Regions from separate parts of the Streptomyces chengmaiensis genome, predicted to be linked through region 1. Evidence: riboswitches for the same ligand, from Rfam matches in the RefSeq annotation. Region 1 holds a riboswitch; the other holds the start of a gene.

Region 1 (7,579 bases):
GAAGCTGGGTCTTGACCATGTTCTCGCGGTCGACGGCGTGCGCGATGGCCTGGCGCACCTCGCGCTTCTTCAGCGCCGGGTTGGCCTCCTGGGTCATGCCCAGATAGAAGAGGTTGAAGACGTCGCGGGTCGGGACCTGGAAGCCCGCTTCCTCCAGGGTCTTGACGTCGGCGGGCGCGACCAGGTCGTAGCCGTCGATGTCCCCGGCCTGGAGGGCCTGGCGGCGGCCTTCCGGGGTGTCAATGGTGCGGATGACCAGGTTCTTCACCTTGGCCTTCTCACCCCAGTAGTCGTCGAAGCGCTCAAGGGCGACTTCCTTGTTCCCCTTGTTCCAATCCGTGATCTTGTACGGCCCGGTGCCGGCGACCGTGCCGGCCTCCTGGCTGTACTTGGGGTAGGTGATCGCGTCGCCCTTGGCGGAAGCTTCCTGCTTCTCATACTCCTTGATGGCCTTGGGCGAGTGGATCGCCAGGGCCTGGAGGGAGAAGCCGCCCGGCAGATTGGCGGAGGCCTCGTTGACCTCGATGACGGCGGTGTGCTCGTCCTTCGCGGTGCACGACTTGTAGTTCGGCTTCGGCGTCTCGGGGTCTTCGTTGTTCTTGAAGCCGCCCATGATGGACTGCCAGTAGTACGAGACCGCGCTGGTCTGGTACGTGCCCGTCCAGTTGAACCAGTGGTCGTAATTCGCGCACACCGCGGCCGCGTTGAACGCCTCGCCGTCGTGGAACTTCACACCCTTGCGGAGGTTGAACGTCCACACCGTGCCGGCGTCGTTGCCCTCCCAGGATTCGGCCAGGCCGCCGACCAGCTTGGAGCCGCCGGGCTCGTGCTTGAGCAGCGCCTCGAAGGCCTGGCGGGTGACCCGGTAGGTCTCGCCGTCAGCCGCGAGGGCGGGGTCCAGCGAGCCGGGATCTCCGGTGCCGGCGAACACGAACGTGTCCTTGTCGCCGCCCTTCGCGTCGTCCTTGCCCCGCTCACTGGAGCAACCCGTGGCGATCAGGCCAACGGCGACCGCCGCTGTCACCGCCCGGACGGCTCTCGACTTGCTAATACGCATGGGTCCACCCCAGGGATTCCGCCGTGTGGAGAAGAGGTCTTGACCGGCCGAACACTACAGACGAGTAGGACGGCGGAGAACAGTCCGGATAGCGGTGATACCTAGCTGAGACCCGGACACTCAACAAACCGGGCAGATACGGGACAACAGCGAACGCCACATGATGCCCGAATTAACACCGTTGACATACAAAGAAGTTGAGTGCAGCTATTGACCCGTGGTTCAGCAGCGATCAGCGGGGCGGGACGGGCGGATAGCCATAGCCGCCGTCCACGGGCCGGGACGGGCCGTGTGCCTCACGGTCGTAGAAGGGGCGCGCGCGGGCACGCAGCCACATCGCCACGGGGTCGTACTCGTCGGACATCGCCACCGTGGAGACGGGCAGCCCGTCAGGGACCGCCGTCACCGTCTGCCGCATCATCGCGCGCACCGCGTCGACGGAGGCGGCGCCCGTGTCGTACAGATCCAGGCCGATGGCGAGATACGGGGCGCCGAGCGAAGGCTGCACCCAGGCCCGGCGCAGCGAGCGGACCGCGGGGGTGCGGTGGGCGTTCTGCGCGAGCAGGCCGTAGAAGTGGGGCAGCTCGATGACGGGCTCGGACAGGGTCAGCGGGCCGGCGGGCATCCGGTCCAGGCCGGTGGCGATCCTCCGCAGATCCGGCCAGGGGATGCCGACCCCGCCGCCGGGGGCGTGCGGGTTGAGCCAGATGCCCCAGCGCTCGGGGAAGAGGGCGCGGGCGATGTCGAGCCCGCTGACCACCTCATGGGCGCGGTTCCAGCCCGAGGCGGCGAGCTCCTGGGCCGAGGTGACGCAGGGGGCGTATCCGACGCCGTCGACCTCCATGTTGCCGAACTGGGCGTCGGGCGCGCCGGGTGCGCCTTGCCAGAGCAGCATCCAGACCCGGCCCTGAGCGGGGTCGGCGAGCGCGTGCAGCAACGCCTCGTAGGAGTCGTAGCGTCCGGGAGTCACCTGGCGCAGCATGTGCTCGACCTGCCCGGCCGCAGCGGTGCCTGACGCGCTCACTCTGGGTTCCGCCCCTCGTCGTCCCTCGTCGTCCCTCGGGGACCAGCTTAATCGGCCCTCTTAACGCAGACTTGACGAGTCCGGCGGCGCGTCATACGGCAGGTCATGCGCGCCGGCGCTCGTAGAAGGGGCGGACGCGCTCCAGCATCCAGTCGCCGACCGGGTCCTGGGCCACGTCCAGCAGTACGAGACTGACCGGCCAGCTCACCTGGACGCGGCCGAGGGCCCGGCCGAGGGCGTCCATGGGCGCATTGCGGTCGGGGCCGTCCCAGGAGGAGAGCTGGACGCCGACGAAGAGCGAGGGCGCTTCGCCCTCGACGGAGGCGAGGGCGCGGCGGGCGGTGAGGACGACGCCGGACTCCTCGAACTCGCCGGCTGCTGCGGCGAGGAAGTCGACGGGCTCCTCCTGCCAGTCCGGCTCGAAAAGCCGCACTCGGCCGCCGGTCACCGGGGCGTCCGGAGAAGTCCGCCCGGGGCCGCAGAGCTCCGCTACGGCGGGCGGCGGCAGGGGCATGCCGACGGCGCCGCCCGGGTTGACGGCGATGCCGAGCTGCGGGGGCAGACCGCGGGCGAAGTCGCGGGCGGGCGCGACGGTGAACGACATATGCGCGCCCGCGCACTGGAGGAACTGCTGCTCGGAGCTGAAGACGGGAACGTAGGCCGCGCCGTCGACCTCCACGGTGGGCAGGTCGAGGGAGGGGCTGTCGGGTCCGCCGCCGTTGGGGAGGGGCACCCAGACATGGCTGCGGGCGAGGACCTCGACGAGGCGGGGGCCGGCGGCGGGGTTGCCGACGGAGGCGGCGAGCGTCTCCTCCAGCTCGTTGCCGGGCCAGGCGGTGTGGGCCTGCGGCGGGATGTCCATGCGTGCGGCGCCCCTCTTCTTTCCTCTTCTTCCCTCGGTGCTACGGGGCGACCCTAGCGTGCGGCGGGTCGGGGCTCGGGGGCGCCTGCGGCGGGCTGCTGCCCCGCCCTTCCCGAAACCGGGGGCTCCGCCCCCGGACCCCCGTACGGCATGAAAGCCGTGTCCTCGATCTGCCCCGGATTTCGTCCGGGCGGCGTCCCTGGACGGGCCGGAAGGTCCAGCCCGTCCGGCGACCGAGGACAAACCAGCCTCGCCCGGGGGCACGATCCAGCCTCGCCGGCGTTTGAGGCGCGAGGCCGCACATCCAGCCTCGCCGGCGTTTGAGGCGCGAGGCCGCACATCCAGCCTCGCCGGCGTTTGAGGCGCGAGGCCGCACATCCAGCCTCGCCGGCGTTTGAGGCGCGGGGTCCGGGGCGGAGCCCCGGTACGGGAGTCCGGGCGGAGCCCCCGCACCTCAGGACCGCCGGAAGCCCAGCACCCCCAGCGCCTTCGCCGACTCCTGGTCCAGGAGGGTCGCGGAGGCGCACCCGGCCGGCAGGTCGCCGGATTCGGCGGCGCGCAGGAGGCGGGACACGGCGCGGAGGTGGCGGGTGAAGGCGTAGCGGGAGACCCCGCGGCCGCGGGCGCGCTGGCCTGCGCGGGCCGCCTCGGGCGGGACGTCGAGAAGGACGAGGTGGAGCCCGCTGCCGCGCCGGCGGGCCTCGCGGGCGAGCCAGCGGCGCACCCACGCCTGGGTGCCGCAGTCGTGGACGACGACGCCGGCGCCGGAGCGCAGGGCCCGCCGCAGCCCGGCGTAGTGGGCGACGCGCACCAGCGGACGGTAGACGGCGTACGGCAGGAACCGCGGCAGCCGGGCCTCCCAGCGCTCCCGCGCGTCCTGGGAGTCGACGCCCCCGCCGGGGACGGCACGTCTGATGAGGGTGGACTTGCCGCTGCCGGGCAGCCCGGAGACCACCACCACGTCGCCCGCGGCGAACAGCAGGCTGCCGGGGCTGCGCCCGGCCCGTTCGCGCAGGTCGCGCAGGAGCGGCGCGGAGGCCCGTACGGCGATTCCCGGCGCGGGTCGCGCCGGGACGCCCGCGGCCGCCGGTGCGATCTGACCGGTCCGTTGCGACGTCATCGCCCCTCCCCCATGTCGGGCCCTGTGCAGGACCACCCAACCCTTGCTCATGGAGTGTAAAGAACCGGTAATGCGGCACAACCTTTCCCGTATCGTGGCCGGACCCCCCACTCTTCCCCGATGCATGCAATGATGTGCGCGCCAACTGCATACCGGCCGTTTGAATCCACGCGGGAGAGTCCCGGCGACACGAGTGTCCGCCGGGCGCCGAAGGAGCAAGTTCCTCCCTTGAATCTCTCAGGCCCCGTACCGCGTGCGACGAGGCAGATCTGAAAAGCGAGCCGCCGTCGAGCGGCTCCACCCAAGGTGCAAGTCACGACTACCCATATGTGCGGTCGCGACGAACCTCTCAGGTTCCGATGACAGATGGGGAGGATTGTCCTCGCCCTGACCATGCCCCTGGGAGCCCTGTCTATGAGCAACGCCCCTTCGAGCACCTCCCCGCGCCGTACCGCCCTCGACGCCCTCCACCGGTCGCTGGGCGCGACCATGACCGACTTCGCGGGCTGGGACATGCCGCTGCGGTACGGCAGTGAGCGCGACGAGCACAACGCCGTACGCACCAAGGCCGGTCTCTTCGACCTCTCCCACATGGGTGAGATCACCGTCACCGGGCCGCAGGCCGCCGCCCTCCTCGACCACGCGCTGGTGGGCAACATCGGCGGCGTCGGCGTGGGCCGCGCCCGCTACACCATGATCTGCCAGGAGGACGGCGGCATCCTGGACGATCTGATCGTCTACCGCCTCGCCGACGCCGAGTACATGGTCGTCGCGAACGCGGGCAACGCCCAGATCGTGCTGGATGCGCTGACCGAGCGCGCCGCGGGCTTCGACGCACAGGTGCGCGACGACCGCGACGCCTATGCGCTGATCGCCGTCCAGGGGCCCGAGTCCCCCGGCATCCTGAAGTCCCTCACGGACGCCGACCTGGACGGCCTGAAGTACTACGCGGGCCTGCCGGGCACGGTCGCCGGGGTTCCGGCGCTGATCGCCCGAACCGGTTACACGGGCGAGGACGGCTTCGAGCTGTTCGTCGAGCCGCAGCACGCGGAGAAGCTCTGGCAGGCGATCACCGAGGCCGGCGCCCCCGCCGGTCTGATTCCGTGCGGCCTGTCCTGCCGGGACACCCTGCGCCTGGAGGCGGGCATGCCGCTGTACGGGCATGAGCTGACGACCTCCCTGACGCCGTTCGACGCGGGTCTGGGCCGGGTGGTCAAGTTCGAGAAGGACGGTGACTTCGTGGGCCGCGCGGCGCTGGCCGACGCCAAGGAGCGCGCCGAGTCCAGCCCGCCGCGCAAGCTGGTCGGCCTGATCGCCGAGGGGCGGCGGGTGCCGCGCGCCGGGATGTCCGTGGTGGCGGACGGCCAGGTGATCGGCGAGGTGACCTCCGGCGCGCCGTCCCCGACGCTCGGCAAGCCGATCGCCATGGCCTATGTGGACGCGGCGCACGCCGCCCCCGGCACGGCAGGCGTCGGCGTGGACATCCGCGGTGCGCACGAGCCGTACGAGGTCGTGGCGCTGCCCTTCTACAAGCGCCAGAAGTGACGCGCGTCTCCCCTTCCCCCAGCACTCACCCGCGTACAGGAGAATTCAGATCATGAGCAACCCCCAGCAGCTGCGTTACAGCAAGGAGCACGAGTGGCTGTCGGCCGCCGAGGACGGCGTGTCGGCGGTCGGCATCACGGAGCACGCGGCGAACGCCCTCGGCGACGTGGTGTACGTCCAGCTCCCGGAGGTGGGCGACACGGTGTCCGCGGGCGAGACCTGCGGCGAGCTGGAGTCGACCAAGTCGGTCAGCGACCTGTACTCCCCGGTGACGGGCGAGGTCGTCGAGGCGAACCAGGCGGTCGTGGACGACCCGTCGCTGGTGAACACGGCCCCGTTCGAGGGCGGCTGGCTGTTCAAGGTGCGCGTGGCGGAGGAGCCGAAGGACCTGCTCTCCGCGGACGAGTACACCGAGTTCGCCGGCTGACCGCCGACTCACGACCCCAAGGGATGTCACCATGTCGCTTCTGAACACCCCCCTCCATGAGCTGGACCCGGACGTCGCCGCCGCCGTCGACGCCGAGCTTCACCGTCAGCAGTCCACCCTCGAGATGATCGCCTCGGAGAACTTCGCTCCGGTCGCGGTCATGGAGGCACAGGGCTCGGTCCTCACCAACAAGTACGCCGAGGGCTACCCGGGCCGCCGCTACTACGGCGGCTGTGAGCACGTCGACGTCGTCGAGCAGATCGCGATCGACCGGATCAAGGAGCTCTTCGGCGCCGAGCACGCCAATGTGCAGCCGCACTCGGGCGCCCAGGCCAACGCGGCGGCGATGTTCGCGCTGCTGAAGCCGGGCGACACGATCATGGGTCTGAACCTGGCCCACGGCGGTCATCTGACCCACGGAATGAAGATCAACTTCTCCGGCAAGCTCTACAACGTGGTGGCCTACCACGTGGACGACGCCACCGGCCAGGTCGACATGGCCGAGGTCGAGCGGCTCGCCAAGGAGGCCAAGCCGAAGCTGATCGTGGCCGGCTGGTCCGCGTACCCGCGTCAGCTCGACTTCGCCGCCTTCCGCCGGATCGCGGACGAGGTCGGCGCGTACCTGATGGTCGACATGGCCCACTTCGCGGGCCTTGTCGCCGCCGGTCTGCACCCCAACCCGGTGCCGCACGCGCATGTCGTGACCACCACCACGCACAAGACCCTCGGCGGTCCGCGCGGCGGTGTGATCCTCTGCACGGCCGACCTCGCCAAGAAGATCAACTCCGCTGTCTTCCCCGGTCAGCAGGGCGGCCCGCTGGAGCATGTGATCGCCGCCAAGGCGGTGTCCTTCAAGGTCGCGGCCTCTGAGGACTTCAAGGAGCGCCAGCAGCGCACCCTGGACGGCGCCCGCATCCTCGCGGAGCGCCTGGTGCAGGACGATGTGGCCGAGCACGGCGTGTCGGTGCTGTCCGGCGGCACGGACGTCCACCTGGTCCTGGTGGACCTGCGGCACTCGGAGCTGGACGGCCAGCAGGCCGAGGACCGGCTGCACGAGGTCGGCATCACGGTCAACCGGAACGCGATCCCGAACGACCCGCGGCCGCCGATGGTCACCTCGGGGCTGCGGATCGGCACCCCGGCGCTGGCCACCCGCGGCTTCACGGCCGAGGACTTCACCGAGGTCGCCGACATCATCGCCGAGGCCCTGAAGCCCTCATACGACGCGGCCGCCCTGCGCGCCCGGGTCACGGCCCTCGCCGAGAAGCACCCGCTCTACCCCGGTCTGTAATCCGGAGGCAAAGCCTCCGAGGTCCAAAAAGTCGGGGCACCGCGCACACTGGACGGTGAGCGCCAGTGAGCACGGTGCCCCGCACCATGCCCTCGCCTCTCGCAGCCCCGCCTCTTCCCCGCTCTTTCCCCCCCGCACGCCCTGCACCACCCGGCAGACGACGGCGTCTACCACCCCTAGGAGACATCCGTGGCCATTTCGGTCTTCGACCTGTTCTCGATCGGCATCGGCCCGTCCAGCTCCCATACGGTCG
Region 2 (7,579 bases), on a different contig from region 1:
CCCGAGGCCCAGGCCGCCGTCGACGCCCTGCCTCCCGGCTCGGCGCTGCTGGTGGTGCGGCGCGGGCCGAACTCGGGCAGCCGCTTCCTGCTGGACAGCGAGCTGACCACCGCCGGGCGCCATCCGCAGAGCGACATCTTCCTCGACGACGTGACGGTGTCCCGGCGCCATGTCGAGTTCCGCAGGGATGCCGAGGGGCGCTTCAGCGTCGCGGATGTCGGCAGCCTCAACGGCACCTATGTCAATCGCGAGCGGATCGACTCCGTGCTTCTGTCGAACGGCGACGAGGTCCAGATCGGCAAGTACCGGCTGGTCTTCTACGGGAGCCAGCGGGGCGTGTAACCCGTCAAACCCGTCAGGGAAGGCACATGCTGCGAACACCCACGGGCGGCGCCGGGAACGGCGCCGCCGCCGGGTCCGACCGGCTGATGAGCATCGGCACGGTGCTCGGGCGGCTACGTGAGGAGTTCCCCGAGGTCACCATCTCCAAGATCCGGTTTCTGGAGGCGGAAGGGCTGGTGGAGCCGCAGCGCACACCGTCGGGGTACCGCAAGTTCACCCCGGAGGACGTGGAGCGGCTCGCGCAGGTGCTGCGTATGCAGCGTGATCACTATCTTCCTCTGAAGGTCATCCGCGAGCATCTCGAGGCGCAGAGCCGCGGCGAGGAGGTACGGCTGCCGGCACCGGCCGCGCCGCGCGAGCTGCTCGACGGGGAGGCCTGGCGGGCGGACGAGGCGGCACGGCCCACGGCCGCCCGGGTCGGCCGTGCCGAACTGCTCGCCGCCGCCGAGGTGAGCGACGAAGAGCTGGACGAATGGGTCTCGTACGGGCTGATCACCCCGGATGAGGACGGCGGCTGCGACGCCGGGTCGGTCACGGTGGCGCGGCTGATCGCGGATCTGGGCAGATTCGGACTGGAGCCGCGGCATCTTCGCGCCATGAAGGCCGCAGCGGACCGGGAGGCCGGACTGGTCGAACAAGTGGTCGCCCCGCTGCGGCGGCACCGGAATCCGCAGACCAGAGCGCATGCGGAGGCCACCGCCAGGGAGCTGGCGGCGCTGTCGGTGCGGCTCCATGCGGCCCTTGTCCAGAGCGCGCTCGGGGTAAGGCTTCACTGATCTTGTGAGGGCCCGACTATCCAAACCTGCCGAGCACGTCCTAGGGTTACTGTGTGAACGAGCTCGACGTTGTGGGTGTCCGGGTTGAAATGCCCTCGAACCAACCGATCGTGCTCCTGCGGGAAGTGGGAGGCGACCGGTACCTCCCCATCTGGATCGGACCAGGGGAGGCGACCGCCATCGCCTTCGCGCAGCAGGGGATGGCTCCTGCCCGGCCTCTGACGCACGACCTCTTCAAGGACGTGCTGGAGGCGGTGGGCCAGGAGCTCACCGAAGTGCGCATCACAGACCTCCGGGAAGGCGTCTTCTACGCGGAGCTGGTCTTCGCCAGCGGCGTCGAGGTGAGCGCGAGGCCGTCCGACGCCATAGCGCTGGCGCTGCGCACAGGGACGCCGATCTACGGCAGTGACGGCGTGCTGGACGATGCGGGGATCGCCATCCCCGACGAGCAGGAGGACGAGGTGGAGAAGTTCCGCGAGTTCCTCGACCAGATCTCGCCGGAGGACTTCGGCACCAACAGCCAGTGACCGCACCGGCCGCCGGTGACCCTGTCGGGAGTCCTGTACGGCAGGGCCTGTCGGGTGGCCGGAGGCGGATCTCGCGGGCCGTTGAGGCGCATACGTTTCGGGCCCGCCGCGCGACCGCGCATTCGGCCACGTATTCCCTGACTTGGGGTACGGAAAACCACTCTCAGGGTGATTATCACTCGGCGTGGCGAGTGTGGCGATCGTTGACGCACCCCTGGCGACTCCCTACCGTCGAGATGGCAGGTCAAGGACGGAGGTCGGCGTGAGAAGCAGCGGCGACGGTACGGCTGGGGGCGGCCCCGGACGCAGTCCGGGGGAGAGCGGGCCGTATCCGCTTCACGACGGCGCGACCGGCGCCGATGCCGTCGACCCCGCGACGGACACCATCGGCTATCGGGGTCCCACCGCGTGCGCCGCGGCGGGCATCACCTATCGGCAGCTGGACTACTGGGCCCGCACCGGACTGGTCGAGCCCAGCGTGCGGCCTGCGTACGGATCGGGCACCCAGCGCCTCTACAGCTTTCGCGACGTCGTCGTCCTGAAGATCGTCAAGCGTTTTCTGGACACCGGTGTCGGCCTGCAGAACATCAGGGCCGCGGTCCGGCATCTGCGTGATCGCGGCTTTCGCGACCTGGAGCGCATGACGCTGATGAGCGACGGGGCGACGGTGTACGAGTGCTCCTCACCCGACGAGGTCGTCGATCTGCTCCGGGGCGGCCAGGGCGTCTTCGGCATCGCCGTGGGCGTGGTGTGGAGGGACGTGGAGGCCGCGCTCTCCCAGCTCCACGGGGAGCGGGTCGACACGGGCGAGACGCTGGTCGGGCACAATCCGGCCGATGAGCTGGCCAGGCGCAGACGCGACCGGGCGGTCTGACGTCCGGCGGAGCCCCCTTGCGGACGCCGACGACGGCGTGGACGCCGTCGTCGGACGTTGTTGTCGTTGGTGTGACGTTGTTGTCAGTGGTGTAGGGCAGCATCGATGGTGTGAGAACCGCGCCGACGATTCTGCATCTGGACATGGATGCCTTCTACGCCTCGGCCGAGCAGGCGGCGAAGCCGAGTCTGCGCGGCAAGCCGGTGGTGGTGGGAGGACTCGGTCCGCGGGGGGTCGTCGCCACCGCCTCCTACGAGGCGCGACGCTTCGGCGTGCACTCGGCGATGCCGATGGCCCAGGCCAGGCGGCTCGCGCCGAACGCCGCGTATCTGGTGCCCCGCTTCTCCCTGTACCGCGCGGTCAGCGAACAGGTGATGGAGTTGCTGGCGACGCTGTCGCCACTGGTGGAGCCGCTGAGTCTGGACGAGGCGTTCGTTGACCTCGAAGCCGGCGGCAGCGCGGACGACAGCGCGTCGGCGCAGGCGGCGGGGGAGCGGCTGCGCGCTGATATCCGCCGGGTCACCGGGCTGACCGGCTCGGTCGGTCTGGCCGGCTCCAAGATGCTGGCGAAGATCGCTTCCGAGCAGGCGAAACCGGACGGCCTGCTGCTCATCGAACCGGGCACGGAGCGGGAGCTGCTCGGGCCCCTGTCCGTGCGGACGCTGCCGGGGGTCGGGCCCGCGACGGGCGAGCATCTGCGGCGCGCCGGAATGACGACGGTCGCGGATCTGGCGGAGGCCGGCGAGGACGAACTGGTGCGCCTGGTGGGCAAGGCGCACGGGACCGCGCTGCACCATATGGCGCTGGGGCACGACGACCGGCCCGTGGTGGCGGAGCGCGATGCGAAGTCGGTGTCGGTCGAGGACACGTTCGATGTGGACCTGCACGACCGGGTGCGGGTGCGCGGCGAGGTGGAGCGGCTCGCGGAGCGGTGCGTGCACCGGCTCCGGGCCGCCGGGCGGTCCGGGCGGACCGTTGTGCTGAAAGTCCGCAGATTCGATTTTTCGACGCTCACCCGCTCAGAGACGCTGCGCGGGCCGACGGACGACCCGGCGGTGGTGCGGGAGGCCGCCGCGCGGCTGCTGGAGTCCGTGGACACGACCGGGGGCGTGCGGCTGCTGGGTGTGGGCGTCAGCGGCCTGGCCGACTACACCCAGGAGGACCTCTTCGCCCAGGCGGCGGCCGGGGAACACGAGGGAGAAGCGGGAGCTGCAGGACCGGGCGTGGCGGAGGCGTCTGCGGCCCCGCAGGGGCGAAACGAGGCCGCGGAGCCGAAGCCCGAGCCGGAGCCGCCTGCCGAGCGGCGCTGGCTGGCAGGGCATGACGTGCGCCATGCGCGTTACGGGGCGGGGTGGGTGCAGGGCAGCGGCCTCGGGCGGGTGACCGTGCGCTTCGAGGAGCCGTGGTCGCAGCCCGGGCGGGTGCGGACGTTCGCGGTCGACGACCCCGAGCTGACGCCGGCGGAGCCGCTTCCGCTGCTCCGGCCGTCCTCACCGGAGCCGGGCACGCCCCCGAGGGACGGTCTGCCCGGGCAGCCGGGCGCCGGGTGCGGCGCGAAGACCCCTTGTCAGTCGTCCTGACCCGCCACGCGGCCGAAGGAGCGGTCGCCCGAGGGCGGCGGCTGTGGAGGGCCCGCGAGGTGGAGGCCGTAGTGGTGGTAGAGCTGGAGCTCCTGCTCGGGGGAGAGGTGGCGGCCGACGCCGAAATCCGGGGCGTCCTTGATCAGGGAGCGTTCATAGGGGACGTGCAGGCTGTCGCCGACCACCTCGCTCGGCTCCAGCGGGACGAACGCGTCGCGGCTGAACAGACCCGTGCGCACGGCGGCCCACTCGGGCTCGCCCGTCGCATCGTCCAGATACACCTCGTCCACTGTCCCGATCTTGGCGCCGTCGCGGTCGTACGCCTTGCGCCCGATCAGGCTGCGCGGATCGATATCGGTCTGCACGGTCCCTCCAACAGGTCGCAACTGCTCGCTACCACTACACAACGGCAAATTCGGGGTGTCGGCCACTTGAGCGATCGGCGAGGGACCGCGCTGGTACGCTGGCAAGCGGCTGCTGACCCCGCGCGGGAGAGTCCGCCGGTGAAACCGCCGGCGGCGCCGAAGGAGCAAATCCTCCCCGGAATCTCTCAGGCAACCGGTACCGCGCGGACGAGGTCACTCTGGAAAGAAGGGCGGACGTCGGACGGCATCCGCTCTCACCGACGGTGAAAGCCGGTGCGCCCGGACACGGGCGAGCCGGTGAAGCTCTCAGGTTGAGATGACAGAGGGGGAGGGCCGTCCGGGCATCCGTGCCGCGATGCCCCTCGCAGGTCGTGTCAGACCAGGAGGCCTCCTTCATGACCGCCAACCGGATTCCGCTCTCCCAGCTGGAGCGCGGCACCCCCTTCGAGCAGCGCCACATCGGACCCGACGCCGAGGCCCAGGCCAAGATGCTGGCCCAGGTCGGCTATGGCTCCCTCGACGAGCTGACCGCCGCCGCCGTGCCCGACGTCATCAAGAGCGCGGAGGCGCTGAACCTCCCAGGCGCCCGCACCGAGGCCGAGGTGCTGGCCGAGCTGCGCGCCCTCGCGGACCGGAACAAGGTCCTTACGCCCATGATCGGCCTGGGCTACTACGGCACCTTCACCCCGCCGGTGATCCTGCGCAACGTCATGGAGAACCCGGCCTGGTACACCGCGTACACCCCGTACCAGCCGGAGATCTCGCAGGGCCGCCTCGAGGCGCTGCTGAACTTCCAGACGATGGTCGCCGATCTGACCGGCCTGCCCACCTCCGGCGCGTCGCTGCTCGACGAGGGCACCGCTGCCGCCGAGGCGATGTCGCTCGCCCGCCGCGTCGGAAAGGTCAAGGACGGCGTCTTCCTGGTCGACGCGGACACCCTGCCGCAGACCCTCGCGGTCCTGAAGACCCGCGCCGAACCGACCGGCGTAGAGATCGTCGCCGCCGATCTGAGCAACGGCATCCCGGCCGGGATCGCCGAGCGCGGCGTCTTCGGCGTGCTGCTCCAGTACCCGGGCGCCTCCGGCGCGGTCCGCGATCTGCGGCCGGTGATCGCTCAGGCCCGGGAACTCGGCGCGATCGTCACCGTCGCCGCCGACCTGCTGGCGCTGACGCTGCTCACCTCGCCCGGCGAACTGGGCGCGGACATCGCGGTCGGCACCACCCAGCGCTTCGGCGTCCCCATGGGCTTCGGCGGCCCACACGCCGGCTACATGGCCGTCCGGGAGAAGTTCGCCCGCAGCCTGCCCGGACGCCTCGTCGGCGTCTCCGTGGACGCGGACGGCGACAAGGCCTACCGGCTGGCGCTGCAGACCCGCGAGCAGCACATCCGCCGAGAGAAGGCCACCAGCAACATCTGCACCGCCCAGGTGCTGCTCGCCGTGATGGCCGGCATGTACGCGGTCTACCACGGCCCCGAGGGCCTGCGGACCATCGCCCGGCGCACCCACCGGTACGCCGCCCTCCTCGCCGAAGGCCTGACGGCAGGCGGCGTCGAGGTCGTCCACGGCGAGTTCTTCGACACCCTCACCGCCAGGGTCCCCGGCCGCGCCGCCGAGGTCGCCGCCGCCGCCCGCGAGGCGGGCGTCAACCTCCGCCTCGTCGACGCCGACCAGGTCTCCCTGGCCTGCGACGAGACCACCCGCCGCGCCCACCTCGACGCCGTCTGGTCCGCCTTCGGCGTGGCAGCCGACGTGGAGGCGCTGGACGCCACGGCCGGGGACCGGCTGCCGGCCGCCCTGCTGCGCGGTGACGAGTACCTCACCCACCCCGTCTTCCACGAGCACCGCTCCGAGACCGCGATGCTGCGCTATCTGCGCCGGCTCGCCGACCGCGACTACGCGCTGGACCGCGGCATGATCCCGCTCGGCTCCTGCACCATGAAGCTGAACGCGACGGCCGAGATGGAACCGGTGACCTGGCCGGAGTTCGGCCAGATGCACCCCTTCGCCCCCGTCGAGCAGGCCCAGGGCTACCTCACGCTCATCCACGAGCTGGAGGAACGTCTCAGCGAGGTCACCGGCTACGACAAGGTGTCCATCCAGCCCAACGCCGGCTCCCAGGGCGAGCTGGCCGGACTCCTCGCCGTACGCGCCTACCACCGGGCAGGCGGCGACGAGCAGCGCACCATCTGCCTCATCCCGTCCTCCGCGCACGGCACCAACGCGGCGAGCGCCGTGATGGCCGGCATGAAGGTCGTCGTCGTGAAGACCGCCGACGACGGCGAGATCGACGTCGCGGACCTGCGCGCCAAGATCGAGCAGTACCGCGACGAGCTGGCCGTGCTGATGATCACGTACCCGTCCACGCACGGCGTGTTCGAGGAGCACGTCGCCGACATCTGCGCCCGGGTGCACGAGGCCGGCGGCCAGGTGTACGTCGACGGCGCCAACCTCAACGCGCTGGTCGGGCTGGCCAAGCCGGGCAAGTTCGGCGGCGACGTCTCCCATCTGAATCTGCACAAGACCTTCTGCATTCCGCACGGCGGCGGCGGGCCGGGCGTCGGCCCCGTCGGTGTGCGCGCCCACCTCGCCCCGTACCTGCCCAACCATCCGCTGCAGCCGACGGCCGGCCCGGAGACGGGCGTCGGCCCGATCTCGGCTGCCCCGTGGGGCTCGGCGGGCATCCTGCCGATCTCCTGGGCGTACGTCCGGCTGATGGGCGGGGAAGGCCTCAAGCGCGCCACCCAGGTGGCGGTGCTCGCGGCCAACTACATCGCCAAGCGCCTCGAGCCGCACTACCCGGTGCTCTACACCGGTCCCGCCGGACTGGTCGCCCACGAGTGCATCGTCGACCTGCGGCCGATTTCCAAGGCGACCGGCGTCAGCGTCGACGACATCGCCAAGCGGCTGATCGACTACGGCTTCCACGCGCCGACGATGTCGTTCCCGGTCGCCGGGACGTTGATGATCGAGCCGACCGAGAGCGAGGACCTGGGCGAACTCGACCGCTTCATCGACACGATGATCGCGATCCGCGGAGAGGTCGAGAAGGTCGCCGGCGGCCAGTGGCCCGCCGAGGACAACCCGCTGCGCAACGCCCCGCACACGGCGGCCGC

What was found. A riboswitch is a leader RNA that binds a small molecule or an ion and turns the genes downstream of it on or off. The one in region 1 is predicted to bind glycine.
Region 2: linked by a shared signal. The riboswitch ahead of gcvP (aminomethyl-transferring glycine dehydrogenase) and the one ahead of gcvT (glycine cleavage system aminomethyltransferase GcvT) in region 1 are both predicted to bind glycine.

What each region holds. Positions count from the first base shown of each region.
Region 1 is NZ_JARWBG010000001.1:28,156-35,734, forward strand. It holds gene QCN29_RS00145 (ABC transporter substrate-binding protein) at 1-1,057, opposite strand, end outside; gene QCN29_RS00150 (enhanced serine sensitivity protein SseB C-terminal domain-containing protein) at 1,290-2,081, opposite strand; gene QCN29_RS00155 (enhanced serine sensitivity protein SseB) at 2,185-2,943, opposite strand; gene QCN29_RS00160 (AAA family ATPase) at 3,398-4,063, opposite strand; glycine riboswitch at 4,225-4,325, shown strand; gene gcvT (glycine cleavage system aminomethyltransferase GcvT) at 4,478-5,608, shown strand; gene gcvH (glycine cleavage system protein GcvH) at 5,661-6,035, shown strand; gene glyA (serine hydroxymethyltransferase) at 6,067-7,326, shown strand; gene QCN29_RS00180 (L-serine ammonia-lyase) at 7,516-7,579, shown strand, end outside.
Region 2 is NZ_JARWBG010000015.1:126,714-134,292, reverse strand. It holds gene QCN29_RS15535 (FHA domain-containing protein) at 1-342, shown strand, start outside; gene ftsR (transcriptional regulator FtsR) at 369-1,118, shown strand; gene QCN29_RS15525 (bifunctional nuclease family protein) at 1,172-1,645, shown strand; gene QCN29_RS15520 (MerR family transcriptional regulator) at 1,908-2,519, shown strand; gene QCN29_RS15515 (DNA polymerase IV) at 2,630-4,099, shown strand; gene QCN29_RS15510 (PRC-barrel domain-containing protein) at 4,087-4,464, opposite strand; glycine riboswitch at 4,578-4,676, shown strand; partial or broken gene gcvP (aminomethyl-transferring glycine dehydrogenase) at 4,860-7,579, shown strand, end outside.